DNA from 3 places in the Neobacillus sp. DHD-1R genome. Region 1 is predicted to be linked to each of the others. Evidence: riboswitches for the same ligand, from Rfam matches in the RefSeq annotation. Region 1 holds a riboswitch; each other region holds the start of a gene.
What was found. A riboswitch is a leader RNA that binds a small molecule or an ion and turns the genes downstream of it on or off. The one in region 1 is predicted to bind glycine.

Region 1 (11,057 bases):
TTTTGCAGATAACTGGAGGGCGGTTCAGCTTGGTAGTCCAACGTTCCGTGAACATACATTATTTTTCCTTTGGCGGGGACAATCCCTCCCGTTTGCAGCATCGATTCCATTTTCTTTATTGAAGAAAGAAAATAATACTCTTGGTTCAAAATTGCCGTTGTTTCAAATGCCATTTTCCTTTCAGTTAGTAATTGATTTATATGCATGGAGAAAACCAGTAGAAAAATAATAAGCAGACATAAGGTAAGGGGGTAGGTGAATCCCTGCTCGGTATTTTTCATGTGCCGGTACTCCAATTTACGAAGGAGTAAGCAGTAACAGAATACTCTATTCCCCTGAGGTCGGTAACAGTAAGTTTAACGGCATTATTAACAATGGTGAAGGAATAGGCAGCAATATTTTGGAGGAGGATTTCATGTCCTGTGGAATTCACCCGTCTCCTTAGGCTGGATCCATATTTCTCGTATATAATCGTCTCGGAGTCCTTCGTTAAGATTAACCGTCCCCCGGCCACTTCGGCACGAGACGCTTGGTGTATTTCTTTTTTGATTTGGGTACAGAAAACTTCCCATTCCAGCGACTGTAATTCGAGTAGTGACCCCTTATTATTAAGGATGATCTCAAATGTTGGTGACATGAAAAAAATAAGGATGGAGAAAATGGTAAAAGCAAACAGTACCTCGACCAAAGTAAAGCCTTTTTCATTCGAGCACACCACAAACTTTGTCTTCTGGCTGGTAAGTATTTTTTTCAAACGTTACACACACCTCCTTTTGGTTAGCTACACCGGTGTCTTCCCAAGTAATAGAGTATTCGATGTTGTTTTGAATCAAGGTGTAGTTGGTAAAGATTCGGCTATCAAGTAATTTCGCTTCTAGTTCCTCATACATAATCTTCCGGGCTGTTTTCTCTATCTCCACTTGTCGGGACTGATCCCTTAACTCCATCAATAAAGGCAGTAAAAATAAACTTATCATTAACAAGGCTGACAGTGATAACAATAGTTCAAGCAAAAAAAATCCTTTATTGCTCCGTAACATAAAACCGTCCCTTTCCAATCAAAACGGTTATCTTATAATTCTTATTTTTCGATTTAATATAAAAGGTACCAAACTTATTCACATTTCCATCACTTAGAAATTTGAAATACAAGGGCAGGGAACCTTCCACGAAAGTAAAGGAGGTTGAGTAATTTCTCTCGACAATCAATGGCAGATCCGTGCGCATAAACATGTAATATCGATATTGGCCAGGCAGAATAACAACTGATACATCATGCTGGTGAGAAATAGCATATTGCTGCGCATAGAGCAAATCTGCCTGCAATTGGGTTAGGAGGACCCTATCATCCACTGTCGTGTGCTGTGGCTGTAAGGCGAAGACGGTGATGGAGGATATGATCATAAAGATAGAGAGAACAATCAACGATTCGATTAAAGTGAATCCCTTTTGAGTATTGTACATTTTTGGTTAATTTTCGTTTGCAACCGCTGTGACGTTGCCACTCGAATCAATAACCACATTTTGCCCATTAGGACAACCTTGTCCATCACCTTTTAAATATCCATCCGTTTTTAGTTCCGCGAGTGTCGGCACCTTATTGTTATGTTCCATTTCATAGGATTGAACTTGAGCTTGAACCATTTTTACGAATGCTTCACAGCCTTTATTGTTGATATTAGAATTATGCTTGGCAACGTTCGGAATTGTGATAATAAGCAATATCGAAATAACTAGCATAACAATCATCATTTCTATCAGTGTAAAACCTTTTTCATTATTCATGATTTATATCCTCCATTTTTAAATGCCATCCAGAAGATGGAACATTGGTAATAAAATAGCTAAATACATGGATACAATGAGAAATCCAATCAATAAGTAAAGGATGGGCTGAATCGTTTTTAAGCTTTTTTCGATTCGTTCCTCCATGTTCAAAACACAGTGTTTACTGAAAAATAGCAGCTCCTGCTCCAATTTACCATTCACTTGGCCGTGCTTAACAATCATGGGAAATTCCTTTTCGAAAAAAGAAAATGCAGCTAATATCGTTTCCAATTTTTCTCCAGTAACCAGCCTGTTTTTAATCTCATTCGCTACACAGCTGTAGAAAGGTTGTTTATGATTTTTTTCAAAAAGAGTGAGGGCCTCTGAGATGAAAATTCCGCCTGATAATAGGAGACTCAGTTGTATGGAAAAGTAGTGAGTAAACAGTAATTTGAGGATCCTGCCGATAATAGGAATGCGAACAAGCTGTGACCTCTGCTGCAAAGTGGAGAGTTTTCGAAAGACGAGAGTATAATAAGCTGCTGTCAGAAAGAGGAGCCCAAGGATAGTGCCGATCATCGTTGGGAAATATTGATCAAAGGCATAGATAACTTTTGTAAAAAAATTCTCTTTAAGTCCGAGCGATGAAAATAGGGTGGTAAATCTGGGCAGCAAGGTGTTCTCGATAAAAATGAATAGAAAACCAGTAATAAAGATAAGTAACATGGGATATTGCAGCAATTTTAACAGCTTCTGCATATCCCTATCTTTTAATAAAGCAAGTTCACTTCCATCTAACAGTGCATCCGCAAAACTGCCATGCTGTTCAGCATAATAAACATAACCGACCAAGTCTTTGTGAAAATCAAGATTGTGTAAGACTTCATGAAATGGAGTGCCTTTTTTTAATTCTACTAAACACCCATATAATTCCTCCTTTCGTTTTGGTGGTAAGTGTAATGCTATGGATTCAATTGCTTCCGCAATTGGGTATCCCCGGGCAAGGAGTTCACCAGTTCTTTTTAAAAAACTTGCTTGCTCATTCACAGGCCATTTATGGCGTTTCATCCTCATACACCAGCCGATCATATTCTGATTTTTGAATATATCCAAGCGCAATCCCTTTGTTAATGACTTCCTTTAGTGTCCGGTAATGGAAGTCCAGTTTTTCCCCTTTTGCCACTTTCATGGCAGTATTCAGGTTTCTGCCTGATAAAAATTCAAAGACACTCGCTCTTTTCCATCTTCCAGAGGAATAACACATGGGTGAACATTCCCCATCACAATAAGGACATGTCAGTTCAACCAGCCTTTGAGCGGTAACAGCAATAAGTGTTTGCTCAACTTCTAACCAATTCACTCCAAATTCGCGCAGGCGGTAAACCGCACCCTTTGCGTCCCGTGTATGCATCGTTGACAACACTAAGTGTCCAGTAAGTGCAGCTCGGACGGCTATTTTTGCAGTTTCTGCATCGCGAATTTCGCCAACCATAATAATGTCGGGATCATGACGAAGGATGGCCTTTAATCCGGCTGCATAGGTAATGCCCGCTTTTTCATTTACTTGAACTTGAAGGACTGAGTCATAGTTTTTTTCGATGGGATCTTCGAGTGTGATAACATTGCGATGAAATAAGTGGGCCGTTTCATTCAATAGGGAATAGAGGGTTGTCGTTTTGCCTGATCCAGTTGGTCCGGTAAATATAATTAATCCATGTGCGTGTTTGAGAAGGGCAAGTAGTTTTCGTGTCATTCCCGGAAATAATGAGAGCTGGTGAAAAGGGATCTGTTCTTGCTGGGGTAATAGCCTGATAACAAGGCTTTCTCTGTTGTTGGATGGAAGTGTGGATAGCCTAAGGCCAATCAGTTGTCCTTCAATTTCACAAAAAATGGCTCCACTTTGTGGGCGTCGTCTTTCTCCGATATCCATATTAGCAGTGAATTTAAAATGGGAAATTAATTTGTCGCATTCATCTTTTGGAAGGGATAATCGGGGAATGAGTTTGTTGGTTAAACGGATTTGAACAAGTGTGTCTTTCTTCCGAGGAATAATGTGAATATCTGTTGCCTGGTTACGTGCAGCATCCGATATAATCCGATTCGCTAAACTTTCAATTGAACTAACAATGGTTACCACCACCTTATTATTTTTTCCTTGCTAAATATTCGACAGGTTTCCCTCTTTTCCTTCTTAATTTTTAAAATAAAAAAATTTTTTTTGAACAAAAAGAATGTCAGATGTCAGGCACCATGTGAAATTTTCACATGGTGCCTGACACCTGTTGAAACATCCTGATTAGATTGCTTTATCGGTTAAATAAAAGAGTCCGCCATTGATAAAGGAGATGTTGATCTTTGGTTCGTATTGCTCTTGGAGTGCTTTTTTTTCAGTTTCATAGTTGTCATTTTCTTCTTCTTCCACGTCTTCATAAAAATGATTCAATAGCTGTAGGTCTTTATCCCAACGTATTCGGGCTTCATCTGCCCATGAATGGTCATCTTCTGCAATGACTGATTTTAAATAGGTTTCAATTCTGCCCATGCCGCTCTTTGGTCTTACCAAGGGTGAGAGGGTAAACGAATAGTCTGGAATTTTGGGTGTTAAAGGGATCTTTAGTAAACGGTCATGAAAATTTTCGACCATTTGTCCATTAATGAGCTGTAAGCCGATCGATTTAAAAATATCACGCTTGCGGTCACATTGATAAGAGATTTTCACATTCATACATAACCATGGCAATAAGGGCGTTTGATTATTGAGATGGCGATGATTTTCATATAACCGAATGTAGCTGGCTAAATTTTTGGTGGAATGAAATATTTGATGAAGCCTTGGGGACCCAAAGTGAATAATTTCCCCTTTTGTATTTTCTGGTGCTAGTTCTTGATCGGTAATGAAGGTTAGTCTCATTGGGTTTGGGATCCCGCCTGTTTTCTCTAAATAGTGCCAATAAAAGGGACGGTTCATCAACTCCTTATCAAGTTCAATTGATAATTGAACAGTTAAATACCCAGAGTTATTTTCAATAATGGGACAATCATTGGCCTGAAAATACTTCAAAAGAAAGTTATGAATTTCCTGCTGCTGCATGTGAATCACCTTCCTTCATGGTTTGAGCAAATTCAATCATCGAAGATAAATTCTCCATTTTTATCCGCATTTCACCTTCAGAACTGGATTGTCCGAAAATATCAATTAAGTGGTCTTCAATATTGCCAAATTCGAGCTTGGTTAAAATATCGTCGAGTTCGCCGATGACCTTTTCAAATAATTGTATTTTTTCATACAACAATTTCAAAATATGTTCTTCGACGGTATTTTTAATGGCAAAATTATATATCATAACATCCTTTTCCTGACCAAGACGGTGAATTCGGCCAATCCGCTGCTCGAGTCTCATCGGATTCCATGGTAAATCAAAGTTAATGATATGGTTGCAAAACTGCAGGTTAATTCCTTCACCACCTGCCTCTGTTGCAATCAGCACTTGGGCATGCTTTTGGAACAACTCTCGCATCCAGTCCTTCTTTCCTCGTTTAAAGCCGCCGCGGAACGGTACAGAAGAGATTCCGTGCTGTTTCAAAAACCATTGAAGATACATTTGAGTTGCCCGATATTCGGTGAAAATAATGACTTTATCATTTACCTTTTGAATTAATTCAAGCGCTTTTTCCGCTTTTGAATTTTGCTGGACAGCCTCCACCTTTTTAATCAAAAATTGAATTTGCTCTTCAAAGGCTGGTGTGGGATTCTCTTTCTTTTGCAGCATGTTTTTAAGCGTATAAAAAACAGCTTCCCGGCTGCTGCATGCCTCACGTTGTAAAGTCATAACGGAGAATGCACTTGTTTGGAGCCAATCACTATCGTTCCTCATAGTTGTAATGGACTCATATAGTTCTTTCTCTTGTGGTGAAAATTCAATTGGAATGGTTTCAACCTGCCTTTTTGTCCATTCAATCCCTGTATCTGCCCGCCGGTTTCGAATCATGACCTTGTTCACTAATTCCTTTAGATGTTCATCATCATTTAAGGAACGAGCATCTCGTTTGTATTTTTCGTAGAAGGCGGTCTCGCTCCCTAAATGACCTGGTTTTAAAAGGGAAACAAGATTAAAGATTTCTTCTATTCGGTTTTGGATCGGCGTGGCTGTCAAAAGTAAACAAAATTTCTTTTTCAAGTTTTGAACAAATTCGTAGTTTTTAGTTTTGTTATTTTTCAGTTTGTGTGCTTCATCAATAATAATGAGATCGTAGTCTTGTTTAAAAATGATATCTCGATGTGGATTACGTTTAGCGGTATCAATCGATGATACAACAACATCGCACTGTTCCCAAACATAGCTTTTCCTTTGCGTAATCGCCGGTATAAAAAATTTACTGTTCAATTCAATGGCCCACTGGGTAACTAAGGATGCAGGAACGAGAATTAAGACTTTTTTCACTAACCCGCGGATCATGTATTCTTTTAGAATCAATCCAGCCTCGATTGTCTTTCCTAGTCCTACTTCATCAGCCAGGATCGCTTTACCATTCATATTCTCAATGACTTGTTTCGCTGTTTCAAGCTGGTGCGGAAGGGGTGTGAGGTTTGGCAAATGATTCGGCGCTTGCAAACCTTCAAACTCAGGGACGATTAAATGGTTTTCAACTCCGATTGCTAGTTTAAAAAGCTCCCAATTCCCCCATGGTCCATCATTCTCAATTCTATGTAGAAAATCCTCCTGCCACGAGGAATCAAATTCAATTTCAACAGACATCATTTCAGCTCCATTTCATACACGGATATGGCCCAGTAATCACCAATTTACTTGATTTAAGGCGTTCGCATTTTTCTAATAAAGTTATTGCTCAAAGTATTGTTTTAATGGTAGGATGATAATAGCATTGAATGTTTTAAATATTTTAATAAAGTAATTTATTTTACGAGTATAATTAGTATGACCAAATCGAAAATTATTATCATGCGAATGACAACAAGGGGAGAGACTACGTTTGTAGCGCCGAAGGAGCAAGCAGAAATGTGAATCTCTCAGGCAAAAGAACTCTTGTTTGACGCAACTCTGGAGAGCGCTGCCGCATATGAGCAGCCACCAAAGGGGAAAACCATCACAGGTAAACTTTCAGGTGCAAGGACAGAGACCCTCTTATGTATAAGGGAGGTTTCTGTCCTTTTTTATGTTTTTGAATCTGTTATCCTATGTCCAGATGTTATTCTGAAACGATACTAGGTAACATGGTACCTGATGTTGTAAATGGCTCAATCTTTAGTTAGTTTTACGAGGAATGAACATGTAAAAGATCTGAGGGGGATTATGGATGTCAGAATTAAAACGAACTCCGCTTTTTGAAGTTTATAAAGATAATGGAGGAAAAACCGTCGATTTTGGAGGCTGGGAGCTGCCTGTCCAATTCTCAAGCATTAAGGAAGAACATGAAGCAGTTCGGACAAGAGTCGGCTTGTTTGATGTTTCTCACATGGGAGAAGTCGAAGTAAAAGGTGCCGATAGCTTAAACTATCTGCAAAAAATGATGACCAATGATATCTCAAAATTAAAAAAAGGCGGGGCTCAATATACTGCAATGTGCTATGAAAACGGCGGTACTGTTGATGATCTGCTCGTATATAAGATGGAAGAAAATCATTATTTACTAGTTGTAAACGCATCGAATATCGAAAAGGATTACAAATGGCTTGAAGATCATGTTGAGGGTGATGTCAGCCTCGAAAACCTGTCTGAAAAAATGGCCCAGCTTGCTCTTCAAGGCCCACTTGCTGTAAAAGTCTTGCAAAAGCTTTCCAAGGATGCGGATTTAAGTGGAATTGGCTTTTTCAAATTTCAACAAGAAGTCAATTTAAATGGCAAAAAGGCACTCGTGTCTAGAACCGGATATACAGGTGAGGATGGGTTTGAAGTATATTGTGATGCAGCAGATGCCGTCGATCTTTGGAAGGCCATTTTACAAGCAGGCGAAGAGGAAGGGGTTCTTCCATGCGGATTAGGAGCACGTGATACTCTTCGTTTTGAATCTGTATTAGCTCTATACGGCCAAGAACTTTCGCCGGAAATATCTCCGCTTGAAGCTGGAATTGGTTTTGCCGTCAAATTAAATAAAGAAGCTGATTTCATTGGAAAAGAAGCTTTAGTAAAGCAAAAAGAAAATGGGTTAGCTAGGAAATTGGTCGGAATCGAAATGGTTGACCGTGGCATTCCTCGGCATGGATACCCGGTTTATCAAGGAGAAGATAGAATTGGCGAAGTCACAACGGGTACACAGTCACCTACTTTAAAGAAAAACATTGGTCTTGCCCTTATTAAAACTGAGTTTTCAGGGTTAGATACTGGGGTAGAAGTAGAAATTCGCGGCAAACGCCTTAAAGCTACAGTAGTTCCAACACCTTTTTATAAAAGAGAAAAGTAAAACATGAAGGGAGTTAGGTTTATGAAACATCGCTATTTACCTATGACTGAGCAAGATAAGAAGGATATGCTTGAAACGATTGGTGTTTCTTCAATTGATGAACTGTTTAGCGATATCCCTGAAAAAGTAAGGTTCAAGGGTGAGTATAATATTAAGGCGGCCAAATCTGAAACGGCCTTAATGAAAGAACTTTTAAAGTTAGCCGGTCGAAATGCTGATCTTAAAAGAAATGTATCGTTTCTAGGTGCTGGTGTTTATGACCATTATATGCCTGTAATCGTTGACCATGTTATTTCTCGTTCTGAATTTTATACAGCCTATACACCTTATCAGCCGGAAATTTCTCAAGGTGAGCTGCAAGCCATTTTTGAATTCCAAACGATGATCTGCGAATTGACAGGAATGGATGTTGCCAACTCCTCGATGTATGACGGCGGTACAGCCCTAGCAGAAGCAGCCATGCTTAGTGCCGGACATACAAAACGGAAAAAAATTGTTGTTTCCAGTGCGGTTCATCCTGAGTATCGTGATGTCTTAAAGACGTATGCAAAAGGGCAATATCTTGAAGTCGTAGAAGTCCCGGTTAGAGATGGTATTACAGATATAGAAGAGTTAAAGGCATTAGTTAATGATGATGTTGCTGCTGTTATTGTCCAGTATCCAAATTTCTTTGGTAGAATCGAGCCATTAAAAGATGTTGAGGCTATCATTCATGCACATAAAGGAATGTTTGTGGTTAGCAGCAATCCACTTTCTCTTGGAGTATTAACACCACCAGGGAAATTTGGAGCAGACATCGTGATAGGCGATGCCCAGCCATTTGGGATCCCGACTGCATTTGGCGGTCCACACTGCGGATATTTTGCGGTCACCACTAAATTAATGCGAAAGGTCCCAGGACGTCTTGTTGGTCAGACAGTAGATGATCAAGGACGGCGTGGATTTGTATTAACACTACAGGCGCGTGAACAGCATATCCGCCGTGAAAAAGCGACCTCCAATATTTGCTCGAACCAAGCACTTAATGCCCTTGCAGCATCTGTTGCGATGACAGCTTTGGGTAAAAAGGGTGTCCAGGAAATGGCTGCAGCCAATTTACAGAAAGCCCATTATGCAAAAAATGCGTTGAAAGAGGCAGGGTTTGAAGTGGTTCTTGACGGCTTCTCATTTAATGAATTTGTTGTAAAAGTAAACAAACCTGTTAAAGAAATCAATCAAAAGTTGTTACAAAAGGATATCATCGGTGGCTATGATCTAGGACGTGACTATCCAGAAATGTCTAATCATATGTTAATCGCGGTTACAGAACAGAGGACGAAGGAAGAAATCGATACATTCGTGAAAGAATTGGGGGATTTGCATGCATAATCAGGATCAAGCACTCATTTTTGAACGTAGTACTCCTGGCCGAATCGGATACAGCCTGCCGGAAATGGATGTTCCGGAATTAGAGATCAGCAGTCTTCTTCCCGAAGGTTATTTACGTGAAGAGGAGCCTGAACTACCTGAGGTGTCCGAGCTTGATATCATGCGCCACTATACTGCTCTTTCTAATAGAAACCATGGTTTAGATTCAGGATTCTATCCACTCGGGTCTTGTACGATGAAATATAATCCGAAAATCAATGAAAATGTTGCTCGCTTTAATGGCTTTGCCCATGTACACCCATTACAGGACGAAAGCTCTGTCCAAGGGGCACTTGAACTATTATACGATCTCCAGCAGCATTTAATTGAAATTACCGGCATGGATGAAGTAACCTTGCAGTCAGCAGCAGGCGCCCATGGAGAATGGACTGGATTAATGTTGATCCGTGCCTACCATGAAGCAAATGGTGATATGAAGCGAACAAAAGTGATCGTTCCGGATTCTGCCCATGGAACAAACCCTGCCTCAGCGACAATTGCTGGTTTTGAAACCATAACGGTGAAATCAACTGACAAGGGACTTGTTGACCTTGAGGATTTAAAACGGGTTGTCGGGGATGATACAGCTGCCCTCATGTTAACGAATCCAAACACGCTTGGGCTATTTGAGGAACAAATTCTAGAAATCACAGAAATTATTCATGATGCAGGCGGCAAGGTTTATTATGACGGAGCCAACTTAAATGCCGTTCTATCAAAAGCTAGACCTGGTGACATGGGCTTTGACGTTGTCCATTTAAACCTTCATAAAACCTTTACAGGACCACACGGAGGCGGGGGACCTGGTTCTGGTCCAGTTGGGGTTAAGGAAGATCTGATTCCATTTTTACCAAAACCAATTATTTCGAAGCGTGGCGACGAGTATGTACTTGATTATGATCGTCCACAATCCATTGGCCGCGTTAAGCCATTCTATGGAAACTTCGGCATCAATGTTCGTGCCTATACGTATATTCGTTCTATGGGACCTGATGGCTTGAAGGCAGTAACGGAGTATGCCGTTTTAAATGCAAATTACATGATGAGAAGATTGGCTGAATATTATGATTTACCATTCGACAAACATTGTAAGCACGAGTTTGTTTTAAGTGGAAAGCGTCAGAAAAAATTAGGGGTACGTACTTTAGATATCGCAAAACGTCTGCTTGATTTCGGCTACCATCCGCCAACCATTTACTTCCCGTTAAATGTGGAAGAATGTATCATGATTGAGCCGACGGAAACAGAGTCCAAAGAGACCCTCGATTCATTTGTCGACAAAATGATACAAATTGCCAAAGAAGCGGAAGAAAATCCAGAAATCGTACAAGAGGCGCCACATACGACTGTTATCGGCAGATTGGATGAAACTTTAGCTGCTCGTAAACCTATTTTGAAATATCAAAAGAGTTAATAAGTGCAGAGTCCAGATTCAGAAATTGAATCTGGACTTTTTTTATTTA
Region 2 (11,057 bases), 1.6 Mb from region 1:
TCTAAAAAATCTTGCACGTACCGGAAATCCTAATACTTTTATATTTTCAGCTGGGACGCCATATCCTATACACTTTTCTTGAGCTTCCATTGTTGGGCTGATAATATAATCCGCTCTTTTATCCGCCCAAAGTGGGGATATGTTCACAAGATCAGCAATAAGTGTAAAAAATGGTATTTTAATATATTGTGTTTCTAAAATATTTAAGATGGACCCATTAAAATTGGGATGGACAGATACGATCAAATCAGGTTTTACTTCGTTTAGTAATTTTAAAAAATTCGTTTTTATTAGTATTTCTATAAATTTATTGATTAAAGATGGATTTTCTGCCGAAAAATTAAATACCTTCTCCCATAAATTTTCTGACTTTCTCGTGATAGGACCGTAAGACTTGCCAATATTCAGTAGGAATTGGCCCCCAAGCGAAAAACCATCCACTACATGTACACTAATGTCAGGGTTCTTTTCGATCTTTTCACACAAAGATTCTGTGATACTTTTATGTCCATGACCTGTGTTATCCGAAGAAATAATTAATACTTTTTTACTCATATAAAGCACCTCACTTACCAATAAATATCCTAGGCTGCTCCAAGGATTATAAATTACAGCTGTAAAAGCCATATGGACTTAATTTAAAGTATATTGAAATTACTAAAATCTTTTTATGTAATTTTCATTAATCAAGGTATTATACCTATCTATATATCTATTGTATAATTTTTTGGGGGAAAATTCCCATTAATTTTATATTAATTATTCATTTATCTACCTGGAGCCGAGACACTTTATGAATTTGCGGGTTATTTATAGTAGTTTTTTCCTCATACTTACTGCTAATAAAACCGTTTAAAAGGACATAAAAATGGCAGCATAGTTGCTGCCAGTCCTAAACCTATTTCACTGTTTAAACTACTGCTAGCGGCAGGATCAGCAAAAATAAAGGCGTATGGGATGAATATTAGTTTCCCTTTATGCACCCTTTTTTCCTTTATTTATAAACTCCTTGGTGTATTTGATTTCATTTTCCAAAATGGCTAAACGAATTAGCTTTAACTTAATTTCCTTGCTAAGCGACATCCATTCATGATTATAGATTCTCAATTAATATCCCTCCAATTGATTTATTGTTCAGGCTATAAGTTAATCAGTAATCAATTCAACTTCTTATCCTCAAGGTATTTTTAACTTTCCAATTATGTATTCTTTTCCCTTTTATTTCAAATTGCTAACATATTATTGATTTCCAATTTATATCATTTTTCAACATATTTTTCTACAATTCATAAAAAAGAGGCTCAAATCGAAAGTGATTGATTTGTAGCCTCGTTTTACTTTCATTCATTTAGTTGAAGGAAAACCCACTCAATTAATAGATATTGCAAATTTGAAAATCACACCGCTTCAGCTAAAGATTCGATTTGATTCTGCTTTGCTTTTTTTTTCAAACTTACCATCGCTATGAAAGAAATACAGTAGAGTCCTGCCAGATACCCCATTGCTGTTGTCACATTAGCATGTTGCAGGATATATCCTACTAAAATTGGAGATAATCCCCCTAATGCTCTACCGAAGTTAAAGATCGTGTTGGTTGCTGTACTGCGGATTTCTACTGGATAGTAACTACTTATTAAGGCACCGTATCCAGCAAACATTCCATTTGAGAAGAACCCTACAATCGCACCGCCGATTAAAAGGCCGGCACTTCCTGACGCAAAGGAGTATAAAAAGACTGCGATGGCGGAAGCAAATAAGAAGATGCCAAATGCGCGCTTCATTCCAAGTCGATCCATAAATTGTCCAAACGTTAACATCCCTGCAATCATTCCAACCGCCGTACTAATCGTCCAAAGGGCCGAGTTTGAAACGGATAATCCTTGTGATTGTTGAAGCATAGACGGCAGCCAAATCATCAAACCGTTATATCCCGCAATTTGGACAGTGGCCATGATCGCTAACGCAAATGTTGTGATGGATGTTCTTGGTGTCGCAAACAATTGGGCTAATTTACCATGGTTTGGCACAAGTTGTTTTCTCTTTTGTGCGGCCAGCCATTCAGGTGATTCGTCTAATTTCTTTCGTACGATAAAGGCGAATATAACCGGAACCAAACCGATGAAGAACAATCCTCTCCATCCCCATGCAGGAAGAATCATGGCGCTTAGAAGTGCAGCAAGGATTACACCATATTGAGCACCGATACTAACATAAGAAGAAGCTCGTCCTTGTTTATTTTTTGGCCATGCTTCTGCTACAAGCGCCATTCCAATTCCGTACTCGCCACCTGCCCCTAAGCCTGCAATAAACCGAAATAAGTAGACTTGGTTAATATTTGTGGCTAACCCGGTTAATGCGGTTCCGATTGCAAATAGGAGAATGGTATAGGTAAATACTTTAACTCTCCCAAATTTATCTGCTAAAATACCGAAAATCATGCCCCCTGCCAGCATGCCTATATTAGTAATGGAAGAAATAAGTCCGCCTGCAACCATATCAATATGAAATTCTGCGATAATCATCGACATCGCAAAGGATATAAACATGATATCCATACCCTCTAATGTTAAACCTGCTACGGATGCAACTACTGTTTTTTTACGATAATCCATTTCTGTCGTTCTCCTTTCAAGCCTCACTGGACTATGATTAAAAGATAGTTGGCAAAAATAAAATGCCCTCTCATCCAAAGGACAAAAGGGCATCATATATACATAACGATTATATACGAAGTTTACTTTCGCCTTCTTGGCCTCTCTGGACCAAATTAAAGGAATTTAATTTCATCTAATAGTATCACGATATTTATTAAGTGACAATATTTTTAATCCAATTCTATAATTTTCAAAAAAAAACGCCATTCGACCATTTCCATCACAAATCAGCCAATACACAGCATAATCCAACAAAAAGCAGCTGCTCACTTTTTTAGAACAGCCATAACGTTATGCACATATTTATTCCTTATTGCTTAATGTTTGACTGAGATTTTTCAAGGTATATAGTTTAGCGGTTAAAAGATATAAATCATCATAGTTATTTTTTACGTACTCATCAATAATGTGGATTCCTTCCTTAAATCTATCAACTAAATAATAGGTGTACTTTCCATCCCAATCAAATTGGTTTATTCTTACAAGCTCATCTGCGAGGATTTGAAACTTATACTCCTGAATTAGTAATTTTATTTGATACAATTTATCTGTATGAAACCTAAAGCTATTATTTTGTTCATAACTTTTATCAACATATGAAATAAACTCATTAATATTTTCGGCCAACATATTCGCCTTTTGCATCTGGAAATTCATCATTCCATCTCCTCTTTGTCAATAATCCAATCTATCTCTAGAAAAAGTTTATGTTTCGAGATGATATTCTACTACCATCAGAAAAAGAAAAATGAGTCTCTTCATCCCCTTTCACATTGATAAGGTTTTAATTGGTGCCTTACAGGGAATCTATAACATTAAGGTTATACACAAAAAAAGGAGTGGTAAATTTGGACAAGCAGATGGATGAACAAAAAATAGAAAACCAGATTTATAAAAATGGAGATTCCTTAACAAGTTTTGATGATTTTCGGGAATACCTTAGTGGAAAGGTGAAGTTAGGAGAAAAACTAGGTATGGACGAAGAGCAATTAGCCAACTCGGCTCAGAAAGTAGCTGATTACCTAGCAGATAAACAGTCACCTAAAAATTCCGAGGAGCGATTATTGCAGGAGCTCTGGAACGTGGGTACGGAGGAAGAACAGCACAAACTAGCACATATGCTTGTACGATTAGTGCAACAATAAAAGAATTTTAAATATAATTGAAAATTACAAAAAAAGGAACCCACTCAATAGAAGTGGATTCCTTTTTTATAATCAGTCCCTCTTTTTGCTAGTTAAACAGTTTCAAAAGCAAGCTTTGGTTTTCGTTCCATTTTTAACGCCACAATTAGGAATGAGCATCCAACAATAAACCGTATAATCGAAGTTGTCACCATGGCCGCATTCATGCCAAACAAATTCAGCAGGAAAACCCCAAACTGAGGAGCGATAAAGCCAATTATTGATAACAAAAAGTTATAATTGGCGATATAGGTTGTTCTATTTTTCTCGGGAGACACCTTTAACAGCTGGTTAAATAATAAAAGGTTGGTACCTGAAACAAAAAGGCCGATCCATAGATTAATCAGCGTAATATAAATGAGGCTGGTGGATAATATGGTTAATACTGGTGCAGTCGCCATGCCGGTTGCTGCTACAAACAATAACATGGTATTCCCCCCACGATTCGCAGCTTTTGCCCACCATTTAATGCTGACAATTTGAGCAAATTGATTTGTAACAGCGAACAGGCTGAACCATAATGCAGTAGCATTCGCCTCTCGAATATGATAAATACTAAAGATGGACCATGCCATTTGAGCTCCAAAATTAAAGAGGAGCGCGCAGATAGTAAAGGATACAAACGGTTTATGAGAAAAAATTTCCAGTGAGAAACTCCTCTTCTTTGCTTCCATCACTGACTTTTCCATTGGAACAGTCTCATTCTTCTCCCTATGCTTCATTAAATAATATACTTCAAAAATGGCAAAAACGAATCCAACGACAAATAGAACCTGGTAAGGAAAGGGATTGCTTGAATTGAATTGCTGCAGAAAAAAACCAGTTAAAAAAGTAACCCCCATGGCAGTAATCGTAGATAACCGGTTACGTGTACTAAAAAATTCTCCCCTTCGATTTTCAGGAACAAGGTCACCAATCAAAGTTTGCCAAGATAATCCGGAAAGGGCCCCCGGAAAATTTAATAGCGCTATTAATCCAACAAGTACCCATGCAGAATATGTTCCCGATAAAAATGGAACAAACATCATAAGCATGAAAAGAAGCCTTGTAAAAAAAGTAGAAACGACAGTGAATTTTTTTTTGCTTTGTACTCTATTGAGCCAGACCGTGCCAGGAATCAGTGCAAGCATCCCAATAATTGACGGTAAAGATGTAATCAAACCCATCTGCTGGTTGGTTGCCCCTAAAACACTTAATGCAAATAAAGGGATATAGCCGTTAACCGTGTTGGTTGATACCGTAGAGGCAAGGCCGTTATATATGCTTAATCTTTCATTTTCGTTTAATTTCAAGTACTGTTTCTCTCCTTCATTTCATTTATCGAAATGGATTGTAAACCGACGCTTTACAGAAGGCAATACTTTCGGAGAAAAACAGTTACTTTATCATACCTTCTCAATTGAGAAGGTACATCTAAATACATAAATATCCATAAAAATCAGATAATGGAATGTTCTTTGGAACTTACTGCGTTTCATTCCCTGATAAATTTACGCAGAAATTTTTATATTTTTATCTTTTTTCTTTTTAAATGAATACAGGAAAAACAAAAGAATAAACCATAAAGGTGTCATTAATAACGCTACACGAGTTGCTTCCGCAAATAGCATAATAACTAGAATAATAGCAAATAACGTAAGGACCACATAGTTAATAAATGGTGTAAACGGTGCTTTAAAAGTAGATTTTTCTCGTAAATCGGGTCGTAATTTTCTATATCGCAAATGACAAACTAAAATGATGCTCCAAACCCAAATAAAACAAATCGCACTTATTGTCGTCACGATTCCAAAGGCTTGTCCCGGAATTAGCTTACTTAATAGGGCTCCAACGGATAGCACAAGGGCAGATATAAGTAATGCATTACTAGGTACATGATTCTTATTTAATTTAGCAAATTTAGCTGGTCCTTGTTCATGATTACTAAGGGTAAATAAAATCCGGCTTGTTGAAAACAACCCGCTGTTACAAGCTGATGCTGCGGATGTTAAGACCACAAAATTAATAATACCGGCAGCTATGGGAATACCTACCAAGCTAAATGTTTTCACAAAAGGGCTGTTTTCTGCATTTAGCTGTGTCCATGGATTAATACACAAAAGGATGATCAGTGCCCCTACATAGAAAAAAAGAATTCTTAACGGAATTTTATTAATCGCAGAGGGAATATTTTTTTGTGGATTGGATGTTTCCGCTGCAGATACCCCCACTAATTCTACACCTACAAATGCAAAAAGAACCATCTGAAATGAAAGCAAGAAACCTGAAACCCCATTTGGGAAGAAGCCGCCATATTGCCATAAATTATTTATCGAGACTGTACCCGTTTCTGTTTGGAATCCAATAACTAATAAAACAACCCCAATTATGATTAAGGCAAGAATAGTGATTACCTTGATTAACGCAAACCAAAACTCTAATTCTCCAAAAAGCTTTACAGTTAATAAATTTAGCCCCAATAACAAAACTAAACAGACTATGGCAGGAACCCATTGCGGAATATCAAACCAATATTGAACGTATACGCCAACCGCGATAATATCAGCCATTGCTGTCATGATCCAGCAAAACCAATACGTCCAGCCTGTAACATACGCTGCCCATGGTCCAATATAATCCTCAGCAAAGTCCGTAAATGATTGATAGCCCTTATTTGATAAAAGAAGTTCTCCTAATGCCCTCATAACAAAAAAGCATGCGATACCTACGATTAAATAAGCAAAAATGATCGAAGGACCGGCTAACTGGATAGCTTTTCCTGAACCTAAAAATAAGCCTGTCCCAATCGTACCGCCAATTGCTATGAGTTGTACGTGCCGATTTTTCAGATCTCGTTTTAATTCTTGTTGTGCCACTTAAAATTCCTCCTTGTTGTCATAAAAATTGTTATTAATCTACATGTAAACCATGTAAAAACCATAAAAAAAAGAGATTGGATTAGCTCCAATCTCATCGGTCATAAGAATAACAAATATTATCTATACCTCTTGTATTTGAGAATAATAAATAGTATTCGTACTCTTCTGTCCTTTTGCCTGAGATTGTGAACCCTTCGGCGCCGCAGATAACCTGCGGTCTCTCCAGAAGCTGCTCCTGCTATGGTACGTGCCATAGCAATCATAGCTTGCTAATATCATTTTGTTAAACTATTGTTGAATAATTTTTAATTTTAATAGTATTATGTTAATTTGTCAACACATCATTTGGTAGATTAATAGTTAGTAAAGAACCAGAGCATATTGAATTTGATTTGATGAGATTGGTGTAATGGCCATAATGCGATAGCCGATACTGAGTAATTGCGATAAAGTTTCAGCACAATTGTAACGTGGCGGCTCAATCGGTGCGTGAAAACTTTTATATAAATGTATCAATTGATTATTGTTTGTACAGTAAAGTAAGACAACATGTCTACCGGTCCATGCTTGACCGATCATTGGTTGTATTTTGATATCCCATATATTTCTCATTTTAGCACCCTTACTAATTGATACAGTAGATTATGTAAAAAACTAGTCCATTGTTCTAAAAGAATAACGAAATGGTTAAAGTAATGGTTGTTTCTACAAGCCGATAGCGCCTGGAGCTAGACATTTCCCAAAGCCAAAATTTATGATTTCCTATCTTTTAAAAAAGGAGAAGTTCTCAATGGTATGAGAACTTCTCCTTCCGCTTTTTAATACACATCCCGTAGGTAACGCCCTTGCGCTTTCATATCATTTAGATATGCTTCTGCTGCTTCAGGGGTCATTGATCCTTCTTTTTCAATCACGTTCAATAACGCGTTGTGAACGTCCTTCGCCATATATTGCTTATCACCACAAACATAGAAGGTTGCTCCATTTTCTAGCCATTCAAACAATTCTTTGCTATTCTCAAGCATTTTATGCTGTACATATACCTTATGCTCTGTATCACGTGAGAACGCCGTCTCTAATCTAGTTAGGACACCTTCTTTTTGATACTTTTCTAACTCTGCTTGATAAAGGAAGTCCGATGCTGAATGCTGATCTCCGAAAAATAGCCATGATCTTCCCGTTCCTTTATTAACCGCACGTTCCTGGATAAAGGAACGGAATGGTGCAATGCCTGTCCCTGGACCAACCATAATAATGTCTGTATCTTGTGACTCTGGCAGATGGAAATGCTTATTGGGTTGAACAAAAACAGAAAGCGTATCGCCTGCTTGAATTCGTTCTGCGACTAAAACAGAACAAACCCCTTTCCGATCGCGTCCATGTGCTGTGTAGCGCACAGCGCCGATCGTTAGATGCACTTCACCAGGATTGGCTGCAAAACTGCTAGCAATGGAATAGAGACGCGCTGTCATTTTTCTTAAAAGGGAGACAACCTCTTGGGCCGTAGCCTTCCATGGACCGAAATCACGCAGCATATCAAGCAAATCTCGTCCGTTAGTATATTCTTTTAGCTGGGTTGCATTTTCAATTAATACAAGCTTTTGTAACTCTTCATTTTCGGTTAATTCTGCTGCCTGTTGGAGAATCTTCTTCGATAGAAGTGTTATTTCAAAATATGTGGTTAGCGCCTCTTTTAATGGGAGTATATCCCCTTGCTTATTTATTGTTACAACTGTTTCTTCATCCCAGTTCATTTCTGTAATAATGGAGGCCACAAGTTCTGGATCATTCTGTGGAATCACACCAAGAGCATCTCCTGGGATATAAGAAAGTCCTGATTCTTCTAATGATAATTCAATATGCCTTGTTTCTTTACTAGAACCGGCACCATTTAAATTTTCGTTTTTGAGAACCTTTGCTTGGAAAGGATTTGTTCTTGAAAAAGTGGTTGGGACCTTGTTGTCTTCTTGTGTAATTTCAGGGTTTCTTACAGTAACTTGCATAATTTTCACCTCTAGAAGTTGTTTTTGCTAGGTTTGGCCATTTTACTTTGACACACCAACTAGTATTTATAACAGAATAATATCAAAGATTTGTAGCAATATCTATATTCCAACATAGTGGTTCCCACTATTTTATTATAAACACATCTATGAACTGAAATGAATATTAAAATAAATCCAATTCTCGAAGCCAAAACTTATAAATTTTTATATAAAAAGAAAAAACATTTTCTATTAGGACAGGCATATGATGGAATATCCATCTATTTGCTGAAAGGAATACTTGACCATGGTTAATAATAAATCGAAATTAATTGCTTCACTGTATGCCTTTATGTCGATTAGTTTTTGGGGCGTTTCATTTGTATCAACAAAAGCTGTACTTGAAAAGCTTGACCCCTATTCATTACTTGTTTTTCGTTTTGGAATTGGAACATTATTTTTGCTGTTGCTTTTACTTCTTCAGCGTAAGCGGCTGCTTGTCTCCATTAAATATCTTCCCCAACTCTTGATTTTGGGTATTCTTGGCGTATTTGTCCATCAAGTACTTCAGGCGACAGCATTATTAACGATTAATGCATCATCTGCTGGATGGCTCATTTCGTTTTCCCCTATCTTTACAGTCATCCTGTCCATTTTCTTTTTACATGAAAAGATGAGTATAACGAGGGCTGTGGGGATGGTGCTGGCAATCACAGGTGTACTGCTAGTTACAACCACAAGAAGTGGACAATCCTTTCAATTTGCATTGAATATTGGCTTTTTTCTAATGATTTTGAGTACCTTGAATTGGGCCGTCTACTCCGTGTTATTAAAAAGCTTAAAAATCCCTTATTCCCCTCTGTTAGTGACGTTTTACATGAGTTTACTAGGCTTGATTCTTACTACACCATTTATTATTAGGAATAGAGGCTGGGAATCCCTTCCCCTTCTAACGCATACGGAGTGGGCGCATTTGTTGTTCCTTGGTGTCTTTGTTTCAGGTATCGCTTATTGGTATTGGGGTAAAGCCCTTGAAACTTTAGAAGCCTCAAAGGTTTCGATGTTCCTTTATTTGGAGCCCATCTCCACATTGGTTGCGGCAGTTTTGCTGTTACAAGAAAAAGTTTTATTCATAAGTGTTGCCGGAGGTATCATAATTATTATAGGAGTAATTATTGTTAACGGTCAGCTTATACCTATGTTGTTTACCCTCTTCAAGAAAAAGCGTCCATAGGAGGAGAGCATGATGACTTTGCCAAGTAGGTTAAAGAAAGTATTAGATTCCTTAAGAAGCCCCTCTAAAGCAGTGTTGAGAGATGCTCTATTACAACTAGATCTTACACTAGACGATTTTTCCCACTTACCGGAACCATCGGAAGGAAAACCCTACAATCGAAAACTATTATATAAAAACGAAGAGGTTGAAATGCTTGTCATGAATTGGTCGCAGCTGGAGTGTGCACCGCATGATCACGGCCATTCCCATGGCTGGATTCAAGTCCTCTCAGGTATTTCCCTTAATTCGGTGTATGAGGTCAACGGTAATGGCTTGCCCAGTGAATTGTTTCATCAATACCATCATAAAGGGAAATTTTTTTATGCACCGAAAAGGGCTATTCACAAAATGAAAGCTTTGAACCAGACAGATTTGGTTACCCTCCATCTATATTCCCCTCCCATCACTGGAATGACTGTCTATGACCTGCAAAAATGTGCTGCTTGCGTCGTATCAGACGATTGCGGCGCATGGTGGCCAGATGAACAATATCAGAAGGTCAAAGAGATACAATTAAAAAACAATGTACTGACTAAAGAGTGACATCCTCTTTTTATAGTACACTCAAGTGATGGATGCTGGATTAAAAAAATTATGGATTATTAGATAGAAACTAGGTGATTTCCTTTTAAAAAAATAACAAAGCTGCCTCATTTGGAATGAGACAGCCTAATTTTTTTCAACCTTCCTCTATAACCAGATTTGTGGTTTATTTAGCTGAAAGACTAAAAAGCTTTTCTAAATGACGGACCACTTCATCATTATCCGCCTCAATTACTTCTAGATACTGTGGTTTATTAAACAATTGACTGATTTGCTCAGGGTATGTCTGATCAATATGACAACGTTCGATCGATTCATTAAATTTTGCCGGGTGGGCTGTTGCCAGTGTAACGCAAACCTCATTAGAGTTATTACAAACTTCGTACGCTGCGACCCCGCAAGCAGTATGTGGATCTAATAAATAACCTGTTTCAGCATAGTACTTACTGATGGTTTGCAGGCATTCTTCCCCTTCAACTCCATGTGCAGCAAAATCTTCTTTCACTTGACGGAGCAGCTCCTCATTCACAACGATTTTTTCTTCTGCCTTAAATTGC
Region 3 (11,057 bases), 990 kb from region 1:
ATTCCCGCCAATCACCAGGTGTTTCCCATCCCTACACTCGTATGTATTCGAAGGAGCTATCCCTGGTAACGTACTACCTGTTCGCTCTCTGACTACTCCTGTCAAGTCGTATTCAGGTAGAATCCCTTCTAGTAAACTAAATACAGATTCATAGAGTGCTACGTCAACAAGTTGTCCCTTTTTATCAGGGTTTTGATCTCTTGCACGTAGTGCCAGTAGTGTTCCAATTACTGCATATAACCCTGCAGTTAAATCACCAATCGCAATACCTACTCTTACAGGCGCTAAATCAGGATAACCTGTTATATATCGAAGGCCGCCAAATGCCTCAGCAACACTTCCAAATCCAGGTTTCTCACGATAAGGACCCGTCTGTCCATATCCAGAAACTCTCGTCATGATGATGGACGGATTTATTTCACGTAATTCTTCTATGCCTAACCCCCATCTCTCTAAAGTTCCAGGTTTAAAATTTTCAAGAACTACATCAACTTTTTCAACCAATTGTTTTATAATCTTCTGGCCTTGTTCATCTCGCATATTTACTGTAATGGATTTTTTATTCCGTGATTGGACGTACCACCATACCGATGTATCATTATGCATGACCCGCCAATTTCTAAGAGGGTCACCTTTCGTTGGCTCTTCCACCTTTATCACTTCAGCCCCAAACTCGGCAAATAACTTGCCAGCAAATGGAGCAGCAACTAAATTACCTAATTCAAGAATCTTGACTCCTTCAAGTGGTTTTTTTTTTGACATTTCAGAACCTCCTACAATTGATTACTAAATTTCATAAATAAATTGTAATCGCTTTCAATATGTGCTCTCATTAACCGCTTAGCTCCATCCCCGTCTCGATCTACAATTGCTTTAAATATATGTTGGTGTTCATACATTGCTTTTTCTATGTGAGGCGGCGTTTCTTCCAAAAACGATTTTCTATAAAAGCTATTCACCCCATGAAGTTGTGCAATCATGGAAACTAGAAATGGATTAGCACTCGCAGCTACGATTGCTTCATGGAACTTCTCGTTTGCATCGTGTACTTTCGTCAAATTATTCGTTTCCGTAATCTTTCCCATATCTAATAGGTAAGCTTGTATGGTTTCAAGCTGTTCCTGAGAACGGCGTTTTGCAGCATAATAGGAGGCGAGTGGCTCCATTTCAATTCGACATTCATATAAATGTTGAAAATCCTCGATAGTAGGCTGAATAACTGTGACTCCTCCAGAAATATTAACAAGTAATAATCCGTCCTTTTCAAGCATTCTAATAGCTTCACGAATCGGACTGCGACTAACCCCCAACTCTTCTGAAATTTTTTCCTCTATTAATCTTTCACCAGGTTTTACCGCTCCCATGAAAATTTGTTCCCTCAAAAAGTTATATACCTGTGTTTTTAAAGTAGCTCCTTTTTTAACAACCTGAACGATTTGAATCACCCACTTTGTTTTTCGTCGACGGTCTACATTTAACTAATTCTTAGAATAGTATAAAATTTTAAAATAGTCAATCTATTTTGTTTTTCCCTATTTATTTCTTTGTGGTCTTGGTAGCGGGAACCAAAAAAAGCAGCCGTGATTTCTAGAAAAAATCACAACTGCTTTAGTATCTTTCGTTCTATAAGAAAAAAAGCCTATCTTTCCCAAGATGATATCAACTCATGCAAAAACAATCGTTTTATTACCATGGACCAGTACTTTATCTTCAACATGCCAGGAAACGGCTTCGGCAAGCACCCTCTTTTCCACATGACGTCCGGCAGTCTTTAAATCTTCCACTGCATAACGATGATTTATCCGTTGGACATCTTGTTCAATAATCGGTCCTTCATCAAGATCATTCGTTACGTAGTGGGCAGTTGCCCCGATTAACTTTACACCACGATTAAATGCACCCGCTGTATGAGAACTCGACGGTCCTACCATAATCGGTCCGATAATGTCAAAACAACTTTGAAATTCCATCCGCATGCCCCTTTCTTAGACTGTGATTGCCTGTTCAAATAGTGGATAGGCGGCACAAATCGTTTTAGTTGTTTCCTTTGCTTTCTCAAGCACAGCTTTGTCCCCTTTACTCTTCAGAACAGCTGCAATGGCTTTTCCGATTTTCACCATTTCATCCTGCTTCATGCCGCGAGTCGTTAAAGCTGCTGTTCCCATCCGGATACCGCTCGTCACAAACGGCTTTTCCGGGTCATACGGAATCGTATTTTTATTGACGGTAATGCCCGCTTCTTCTAGTAACTTTTCTGCTTCTTTTCCAGTAAGGTTCCACGGACGTAAATCTAAAAGGACAATGTGGTTATCCGTTCCACCAGATACAAGGGCTGCACCTTCATTTTTCAAGGTCTCGCCAAGTGTGGCTGCATTGTCTATGACTTGTTTCGCATAGTCCTTAAAGCTTGGCTGCAATGCTTCGTTGAAGGCAACCGCCTTGGCTGCAATGATGTGCATGAGCGGACCGCCTTGTATCCCTGGGAACACCGATTTATTAATAGCTTTTATGATTTGTTCATCATTTGTTAAAATAATGCCGCCGCGCGGGCCTCTTAACGTTTTATGCGTAGTGCTCGTGACAACATCGGCATATGGAACTGGCGATGGATGAAGACCGGCTGCAACAAGCCCGGCAATATGCGCCATATCTACCAGGAATTTTGCGCCAACTTGATCAGCAATTTGTCTAAAGCGGGCAAAATCAATCGTTCTAGGGTAAGCACTTGCCCCTGCAATAATCAATTTTGGTTTTTCCTTTTTCGCAATGGCTTCCAGTTCATCATAGTCAATCAATTGAGTATCCTCTCTTACACCATAGGACACAATATCAAACCATTTCCCTGAAACACTTACAGGACTTCCGTGAGTTAAGTGCCCACCCTGTGAAAGGTTCATCCCCATCACTTTATCACCAGGCTGAAGCAGTGCGAAAAATACAGCAAAATTTGCTTGTGCACCTGAGTGAGGCTGAACGTTTGCATATTTAGTGCCAAACAACTGTGTGAGGCGTTCAATCGCTGTTTGTTCTGCCACATCGACAAATTCACATCCACCATAGTAACGCTTCCCCGGATAACCTTCTGCATATTTATTTGTCAGCACGCTTCCCATTGCTTCTAATACATCCTGGCTAACGAAGTTTTCAGATGCAATCAACTCCAATGTTTGGAGCTGGCGGTCTTGCTCTTTCCTAATTGCTTCAAAAATAGTTGAATCATTTTGTTGTAATCCCATACTTACTCCTCCTTGAAATATCGTTCTAACTACCCCATGATCTGTCAAACCTCGAAGATTAACCTCACTATCACTACAGCTCTTCTATTCCAAGAAAACTGGAACGAAAGCCTGCTTTTTTGCACGCAAAAAAGGACAGTAGAAGGGTAGCTAAAAGCTTTTTTTCCCTTCTCTGTCCTTTTACCTGAGAGTTTAGTTCCGTTTCGAACCTTCCCCTTTGGTGGCATAATGGTATACGCGCTCTCCAGAGTTGCGTCCAGTTGTGGTTCCATCTACCTGAGAGATTGATTCCAAGGGTTTTTTTGGAACTTGCTCCTTCGGTGGCGTGTAAAATGCACTCTCCCACAACCATCATTCGCTTTATTTTTTGTTTTTTTCAGAATAATTGTAAAAGTTATTCAAGTCAAGGCATTTATTGAAAACGGTACCAAAGTCACTAAAGAACACACCTATTTTAAGTTGCTGCTTTAATTTTCTACGACCTTTTCCGGATTTAGCTGTTCTTCCTGACTTGCATCCATATTTCGTATTTTATAAATGGCTATTAGCAAAATAAACCAGACAGGAGTTACAAACAAGGCAATACGAGTATCTTCCGCAAGAGCAAGCACGACAAGAACAAATGCCAGGAAGGCAAGGATCAGGTAATTGGAAAATGGATATAGCGGCAATTTAAATTTGTTGACTTTTGCCAGATCAGGTCTTGATTTGCGGTATTTTAAATGACTGATGACAGTAATTCCCCAAATAAAGATGAAGCATACTGTAGAAATACTTGTAATTAGTGTAAATACTCCTTCTGGCATAACATAGTTCAAAATAACGGCAATGAGAATGACAACAGTGGAAAAGAACAAGGCATTGGAAGGTACTTGACGAGAAGTAAGTTTTGCAAATGGCACAGGTGCATTTTTATCTTTGGCAAGTGAATATACCATCCGGCTTGTACTGAAAATGGCGCTGTTACATGCCGAAGCTGCGGATGTTAGAACGACAAAATTAACAATACCGGCTGCGGCTGCGATACCAACTGCCACAAATACTTGAACGAATGGGCTTTTCGCTGGATTGATGGCGTTCCACGGATAAATACTCATGATGACAATTAGGGCGCCAATGTAGAAAATTAATACCCGAATAGGAATATTATTGATTGCTTTTGGGATAACTTTTTCCGGGTCTTCTGTTTCACCTGCAGTAAGTCCTACAAGTTCAATGCCAACAAACGCAAACACGACCATCTGGAACGAGAGGATAAATCCATTTATGCCATTTGGGAACATGCCGCCGTGGCTCCATAGATTCGTGAAACTGGATGCGCCTGAATTTGTGGAAAAGCCTTTAATAATCATAAAAATCCCAATAACTATTAATGCTAGAATTGCAATGACTTTAATTAATGCGAACCAGAATTCCATTTCGCCAAAAAGCTTTACGGTTGCCAGGTTCATAAATAGCAAAATGACTAATGCAATTAATCCTGGCATCCACTGTGGTACACTTGGAAACCAAAACTGAGTATAGAGACCAACTGCCGTTAAATCGGCCATTGCAATTGATATCCAGCAAAACCAGTAAGTCCAGCCCGTAATAAATGCTGCCGTATTACCTAAATAGTCTCTTACAAAGTCAACAAAAGAATGGTATTTCAAATTGCTTAAAAGCAGTTCTCCAAGTGCGCGCATGATTAAAAAGCAAATGATTCCTGTAATCAAGTAAGCAATTAAAATTGACGGACCTGCTAAATGAATCGATTTACCTGCTCCAAGAAATAATCCAGTTCCGATTGCTCCTCCAATAGCGATTAATTGCACGTGCCTATTCTTTAGACCCCTCGACAATGTTTGTTCTTGCATATGACTCCCCTCTCCCTACTAGCTTAGAATGTATTTCTTTACTATTCAGATAATCAAAGTTGTTGATAACAACTTTGATTATGCTCAATGCTGAGCTGCCTCGTAAAATTTCAGGAATTGGTTGTTTTTTACAACAAAAAAGGACAGAAGAGGGCAATGTTTCTACCCTCTCTGTCCTTTTACCTGAAAGTTTTTCCCACTAAAAGCAGTGGATCCCCTTTGGTGGCATATAAAGAAATATGCACTCTCCAGAGCTACGTCATGTAATGGTCTATTTTACCTGAGAGATTTATTCCAAGGATTTTATGGAATTTGCTCCTTCGGCGGCGATATTCATCACTCTCTCCCAATACAATCAACCGTAAATATTCAATTATTTTAATTATCAAAAATGTAAGCGCATTCTTAAGTATGATATTCTCATAGACTCATTTCATTGTCAATCGAGTTATAATTAAAATTTAGAATTTTCTTTTTTCAGGAAAATAGAAATGGGCTTAAATGTCTAACTGAAACACGGGTAAAGGAGGTTTGAACGGCAGTAACAAGGGAAGAACCCTCAACATACTAAATGAGAGTATGGAATTGTTCCATACTCTCTGTTACTACTTAATATCCGGGGATTTTACGACCCTTAATGCCCTTAAGTGAGTCTACTTTTTGGGCTGGTCAAGTGCTTGGTAAGCTAACTGGTATTTTCCCCCGTCAGCCACTTCTGAATGGTACAACGCCTTAAGGGCATTGTTTTTTTCAAGGCCATGTTCTGCCTTCAACTCTTTTAAGCGTGTATGCAATTCTTTATTATCTTTGATTAGCTGTTGCATTTGCGATTTTATATACTTCAAAATTTCCAACTCCTTTTAGAAACCTAATTCGTTCTCCAAGTATAGCATGATTAAACTTTATTTAAATAAATCTATATATTGAAAATCCACGGCAAGCTGAGGATTGGCAATTTTATAACACCCTGAATGAATTTTCTAAGCACAAGAACCATCTTTGTGGGGTTACACACCAATATTTTTATCAATTGTAAAATATTCCATACCTTTCACCTTAAATGAGTTTTTACCATTATAATAGAGGTATTAATGTTGAAGAATAGCGCTTTTCCAATTCTTTATATGTAAACAAAATACTATGACTTTACTTAGACTATTTTGGATAATTGGGGATTTGGCCTTTTGTTGAAAGGAGTGCCTATTAGATGCTTATTTTTATTAGCGATTTACATCTTATGGATCGAACCGCCGGCAGGCACCAGTTAGAAGCAGAAAACTTTAGAGATACTTTTACCGAGCTGGCATATCAGGCAAAGGAAGCGGTTAAAAATTTAGCTGCTGAAGAACAAGACATAAAAATTGTCCTATTAGGTGATATCTTTGATCTTATTAGAACAGAGTCATGGTTTTTGAAGAGGGAAATGAATCAACTAACCAACATTGACCAACATGATCGACCATGGGGGGATTACTCGAAAAAAACGGAAACAATAGCCTTGGACATTCTAAACGACGTCATTAGAGAGAACGAAGAAATTTTTTCTATTCTTTCCGGAAAGGAATGGGAGCTTCTTGGCTTTCCGAGAAAGCCTGAAATCATCTATATACCAGGAAATCACGATCGTTTATGTAATGTCTATCCTTCCTTGCGGGAACGAGTAATCAATGTATTAGGACTTAATGGAATTTCAGCAGCACACCATTTTTCTAACTATTATAAAGATGAACAACATGGAGTATTTGCAAGACATGGACACGAATGGGATCCCTTTAATTTCGAGGGAGATTATAGGGTCAATTCTGATTACAATAAGACACCCATTGGCGACGTAATTGCAGCTGAAATCGCCACCAAACTCCCTATCGTAGTGGGTAATAAGCTGCAGAGTATTAATCTGCCCGAAGAAGATATCAGGCAAATATGCAACAACTTTAGAAATTTATTTGACGTTCGTCCCTTATCTGCCATTATTCCCTGGCTATCTTTTCAAGTTCAATGCTATGAGAAGTATGGAAAAATGGTTCAACATGAAATCAATTCAGCCATTCGGCAAGTTGGCGAAGAGTTTATGGAGCTTAAATTTGTTAATCAGTGGATTAAAAGGAACGATCACTTTTTGCAGCCTCTTGATACTGGGGATAAGGTCCAGATATTAGGAAATCTCTTAAAAATATTTGATATTACCAACTCGGAGTGGCAGTTGAAGTTACTTGAAAACGTGGACCAGATACAGGCGCTATGGTCTGAAAATAACTATATACTTGGTGCTAAAGAGGATTTTGAAAACTTAACAAATAATTTCTTGTATGTTCTTTACGGTCATACCCACATTCCGTATCAATGCACCATAGATGTCATTAATGATAAAGAGACAACCAAACAAAAAGAACGTGTCTATTTGAATACAGGAACATGGCGGCCGAGTTATCAGCAAGCTATTTCGGGAAGAGGTTTTTCCACTTGGGATAACCTTACTTTTACTATTATTTACAAACCAGGTGAAATGTATGAAGGTAAAGTAGTTAGTTCTCCTACATTTGAAGTATGGACAGGGACAATGAGAAAAGTGTAAATGGACAATTTTAAGCTGTAATCAGGCAACCCATGGGACGGTTTGCGGGTGACATTAAATTTTAAATCCTTGAACCGGCGGCCCTGTGGAGTTTTTGGAATCATTTATAACTGTTACAGTATGTTTTTGTAAGGAATAGAATAAAATCGAAAAAGGAAAATTCACTGGAGAGAGTGATACAAGTGAAAGAAATTACTTTTAAAGCTTTTGCCATTACCCATGAAATTGACTTGAACAAAATTGCCGTTCATTGCGGTATACCTAAGAAGTTCACCTGGGAACAGCCACTGATCCTGAAAGGTGATATTCTAAAATCCATTCTTTATAAAAATGTGGACGAGTCGCAAATGGTGCTGGTTTTCTCGTTTGGCAGTATTGTCTTCATTAATCACACCCACGTTGATGAGATTAGGACCTTATTGAACTACATTCATTCCTTCGAACCAGACTTTGAAATCGGACAGGCAGACAGATATTCCGATGATTACTGCCTTCATATCAGTGAAACGGAGAAGTTTGAATTGACCGATGAATATGTGGTCGTGCCAGAATATGAGGAGTTTTATCCTGAATTGATTTCCACAGTGATTGCAAAATCGGTGGCCCTTGAGAAAACAGAGGAACAACTCGGAAAAATCCACGACAAGCTTGAAACCATGATTGACAGATTGGAGAAAGGCAAGCTAAGGATTGGCAACAAGGAACTAGCAAGTACAACCGCCCAAATTGTCCGCCACGAGTATAATACACTTGCCTATATCATGATCTTGGATAAGCCTGATATAACCTGGACCAGCAGCACTGCCAGCGACTTTTACGACCGGATGGTGGAGTTTTTTGAGTTGAATGATCGATACAAAATTTTGAAAAGCAAAACGGAGATTTTGTATAACATCATGGATGGTTTTTCCACCATCAGCCATTCAATCCGAGGTCTATTCGTAGAGTGGATCATCGTGATTCTAATCGTCGTTGAGATTGGCCTGACGCTCTTGTGAAGCGGAGGGACGGTATTTTTGCTTAAAGAAAGGAAGCAGAAGTACCGTCCCCATGTTTTATTAACTATTCATATGTGGGGAATCAGGATTCATTTCCATAAACTCGATCCAATTTCCATCGGGGTCGATTACCCAGAATTGATAGTTTAACGCCTTGCCTTGAGAAATTTCTTCTGCTAAAGTTACTCCCTTGTTCTTCAATTGTTTCGCCGTTTCGTGTATGTCATCTACCTCAAAACAGATATGCTCGGCTCTGTCTTTAACACCCTCAGTACCTCCATAAAATAATTCAAGGAAACAGCCGTCTGCCACTTTTACATAGACAATCCACGGTTCACCATTTGATTGATCTAATTCAAACGCTTTCTTAAAACCCAGCTTGTTGCAATAAAAATCCAATGCGCGTTCCATGTCTACTACATGAATTCCTTTGTGATTAATCCCTTTAATCATTTTCTATTCCACCTTTTATGTCTTTCTATACCTGCTTGTATACCACTATAAGACCTTATTTTTACTATAAAACTTCTCGATTCGGTTTGTCCATCGTAAAAAGCACAAAGGGGAGATTCTTTTGCTTAAAGAATGCCCAAAAACCATCACACTGTTTTGTTTTCAACCTATTGTTTCACCCTTACTTGTGAAACGGTTCATCATTACAGATCAAAATAAGTTTTTAAAATGATAAAAAAATCACAAATAATCCTAAATATTTAACAACTAGAATTATCTGAATTTTTAATATAATTAGATTGTCTTATGATGTTAACGCTTACATATACAGGTGAGGAGGTGTAAGAAAGCTTTCTATTTAATTAAATAAAAGGGGGAAGAAAAATGTCTCAACCAACAAAAAGGTTAAGAAAATTTGTATGGTCTTCACTTGTTTCAAGTATTGCTGCCCTATCCCTTGTCAGCGGGGCATTCGCCGCTTCACCGACCCAGTCTACCAATGCTGTTCCCTCAGGTGCTTCGTCACTGTTGCCCTGGATGGATACGTCACTAGCGCCTGAGGCACGTTCGGAACTTCTTATTGACGCAATGACACTTGACCAAAAGATCCAGCAGCTTGCCGGGGCTCGCGGAGTAATTCCTGAGCTTCCGCAATGTGGTACCCCTAGTCGGCATATACCTGGCATCCCTGAGCTAGGGATCCCCACGTTCCGGATCACAAATGGTCCCGTCGGTCTGGGCGGTGGTGACTGCAGTCCGCAGGATAAAGCTACTGCCCTGCCTGTTGCAATTGGTCTTGCGGCCAGTTTCGATCCCGATCTTGCATACTCCTTCGGTGACCTGATGGGTGGAGAGGCTCGTACGCTAGGTCTGCACGAACTCGAAGCACCAGGTATGAATCTCGCACGCTTGGGCGAGAACGGTCGTAATTTTGAGTACCTCGGTGAGGATCCATACCTCGCCGGCTCTCTAGCTTCCAAAGAAATCCAGGGGATTCAAGACAACGACATCATTGCAATGTCGAAACATTACGTACTTAATGATCAGGAGCAAAACCGTGGTTCGGTCAACGTAAATATCGCAGAAAACGTCCTTCATGAACTCTACCTGCTGCCGTTTGAGATGTCAGTTAAGGATGGCAACGTTGGTTCAATCATGTGCTCGTACAATCGGATAGGCGGGACCTACGCTTGCGAAAACGAGTATCTGCTAAACACCGTCCTGCGTGATCAGTGGGGTTTCAAAGGTTACGTTCAGTCTGACTTTGGTGCTACGCACTCAACTGCGCCTGCGTTAAACGCCGGATTGGATTTAGAAATGCAGAACGCCAGATTTTTCACAAACGTGGACATCAAGGCTGCACTTGATAACAAAAGCTTAAAGATGGAAACCATCAACCAAGCACTAGGTCGCCGCTACGTACAAATGTTCAAATATGGCATATTCGACCGACCAATCGTGCAAGGTACCATCGACGCTGAGACGAACGGTTCCAAAGCACGCGAGATCGCCGAGCAGACAACAGTTCTGCTAAAGAACAAGGATAGCCTGTTGCCGCTTGACGGTTCCGTGGATTCAATCGCTTTGATTGGGCAGTCAACCTACGTCGACGCAGCTGTCGCCGGTGGTGGCGGCAGCTCAAGGGTCAGTCCACTTTATACAGTTTCACCGCTTCAGGGTCTGCAGAACACCTTAACAAAAATAGGTTCAGATGCTGTGATTACCAAGGTGACAGTGAAAAATGATAATAGCAATCTTAGTGAGGCTGTTGCTGCAGCGAAGGATGCCGATGTTGTCATCCTTATGGCTGGAGTTGTGACCAGCGAGGGCCGCGACCGCCCAAGCTTGTCTCTTCCAGACAATCAAGATGCATTGATTTCAGCCGTAACCGCTGCAAACAAGAAAACCGCTCTCGTGCTCAAAGATGGCGATCCAGTTC

Region 2: linked by a shared signal. The riboswitch ahead of AC3ANL_RS09875 (amino acid permease) and the one ahead of gcvT (glycine cleavage system aminomethyltransferase GcvT) in region 1 are both predicted to bind glycine.
Region 3: linked by a shared signal. The riboswitch ahead of AC3ANL_RS23025 (amino acid permease) and the one ahead of gcvT (glycine cleavage system aminomethyltransferase GcvT) in region 1 are both predicted to bind glycine.

Annotation. Positions count from the first base shown of each region.
Region 1 covers NZ_CM173232.1:3,666,025-3,677,081, reverse strand. Annotated here, with positions in the region: gene comGG (competence type IV pilus minor pilin ComGG) at 1-281, opposite strand, end outside; gene comGF (competence type IV pilus minor pilin ComGF) at 278-754, opposite strand; gene comGE (competence type IV pilus minor pilin ComGE) at 702-1,040, opposite strand; gene comGD (competence type IV pilus minor pilin ComGD) at 1,024-1,464, opposite strand; gene comGC (competence type IV pilus major pilin ComGC) at 1,471-1,785, opposite strand; gene comGB (competence type IV pilus assembly protein ComGB) at 1,804-2,835, opposite strand; gene comGA (competence type IV pilus ATPase ComGA) at 2,822-3,907, opposite strand; gene AC3ANL_RS18075 (YqhG family protein) at 4,064-4,858, opposite strand; gene AC3ANL_RS18070 (DEAD/DEAH box helicase) at 4,836-6,524, opposite strand; glycine riboswitch at 6,735-6,822, shown strand; gene gcvT (glycine cleavage system aminomethyltransferase GcvT) at 7,084-8,187, shown strand; gene gcvPA (aminomethyl-transferring glycine dehydrogenase subunit GcvPA) at 8,209-9,555, shown strand; gene gcvPB (aminomethyl-transferring glycine dehydrogenase subunit GcvPB) at 9,548-11,008, shown strand.
Region 2 covers NZ_CM173232.1:2,050,268-2,061,324, reverse strand. Annotated here, with positions in the region: gene AC3ANL_RS09905 (MGDG synthase family glycosyltransferase) at 1-555, opposite strand, end outside; gene AC3ANL_RS09900 (hypothetical protein) at 976-1,107, opposite strand; gene AC3ANL_RS09895 (MFS transporter) at 1,398-2,612, opposite strand; gene AC3ANL_RS09890 (hypothetical protein) at 2,958-3,314, opposite strand; gene AC3ANL_RS09885 (DUF3243 family protein) at 3,515-3,799, shown strand; gene AC3ANL_RS09880 (MFS transporter) at 3,892-5,130, opposite strand; gene AC3ANL_RS09875 (amino acid permease) at 5,329-6,693, opposite strand; glycine riboswitch at 6,852-6,932, opposite strand; gene AC3ANL_RS09870 (sulfite reductase subunit alpha) at 7,515-8,699, opposite strand; gene AC3ANL_RS09865 (DMT family transporter) at 8,989-9,915, shown strand; gene AC3ANL_RS09860 (cysteine dioxygenase) at 9,925-10,500, shown strand; gene thrC (threonine synthase) at 10,667-11,057, opposite strand, start outside.
Region 3 covers NZ_CM173232.1:4,654,019-4,665,075, forward strand. Annotated here, with positions in the region: gene AC3ANL_RS23005 (CaiB/BaiF CoA transferase family protein) at 1-762, opposite strand, end outside; gene AC3ANL_RS23010 (GntR family transcriptional regulator) at 774-1,364, opposite strand; partial or broken gene AC3ANL_RS23015 (formyltransferase family protein) at 1,665-1,904, opposite strand; gene glyA (serine hydroxymethyltransferase) at 1,986-3,236, opposite strand; glycine riboswitch at 3,490-3,591, opposite strand; gene AC3ANL_RS23025 (amino acid permease) at 3,704-5,092, opposite strand; glycine riboswitch at 5,350-5,451, opposite strand; gene AC3ANL_RS23030 (hypothetical protein) at 5,746-5,937, opposite strand; gene AC3ANL_RS23035 (metallophosphoesterase family protein) at 6,300-7,667, shown strand; gene AC3ANL_RS23040 (RMD1 family protein) at 7,850-8,665, shown strand; gene AC3ANL_RS23045 (VOC family protein) at 8,726-9,118, opposite strand; gene AC3ANL_RS23050 (beta-glucosidase) at 9,503-11,057, shown strand, end outside.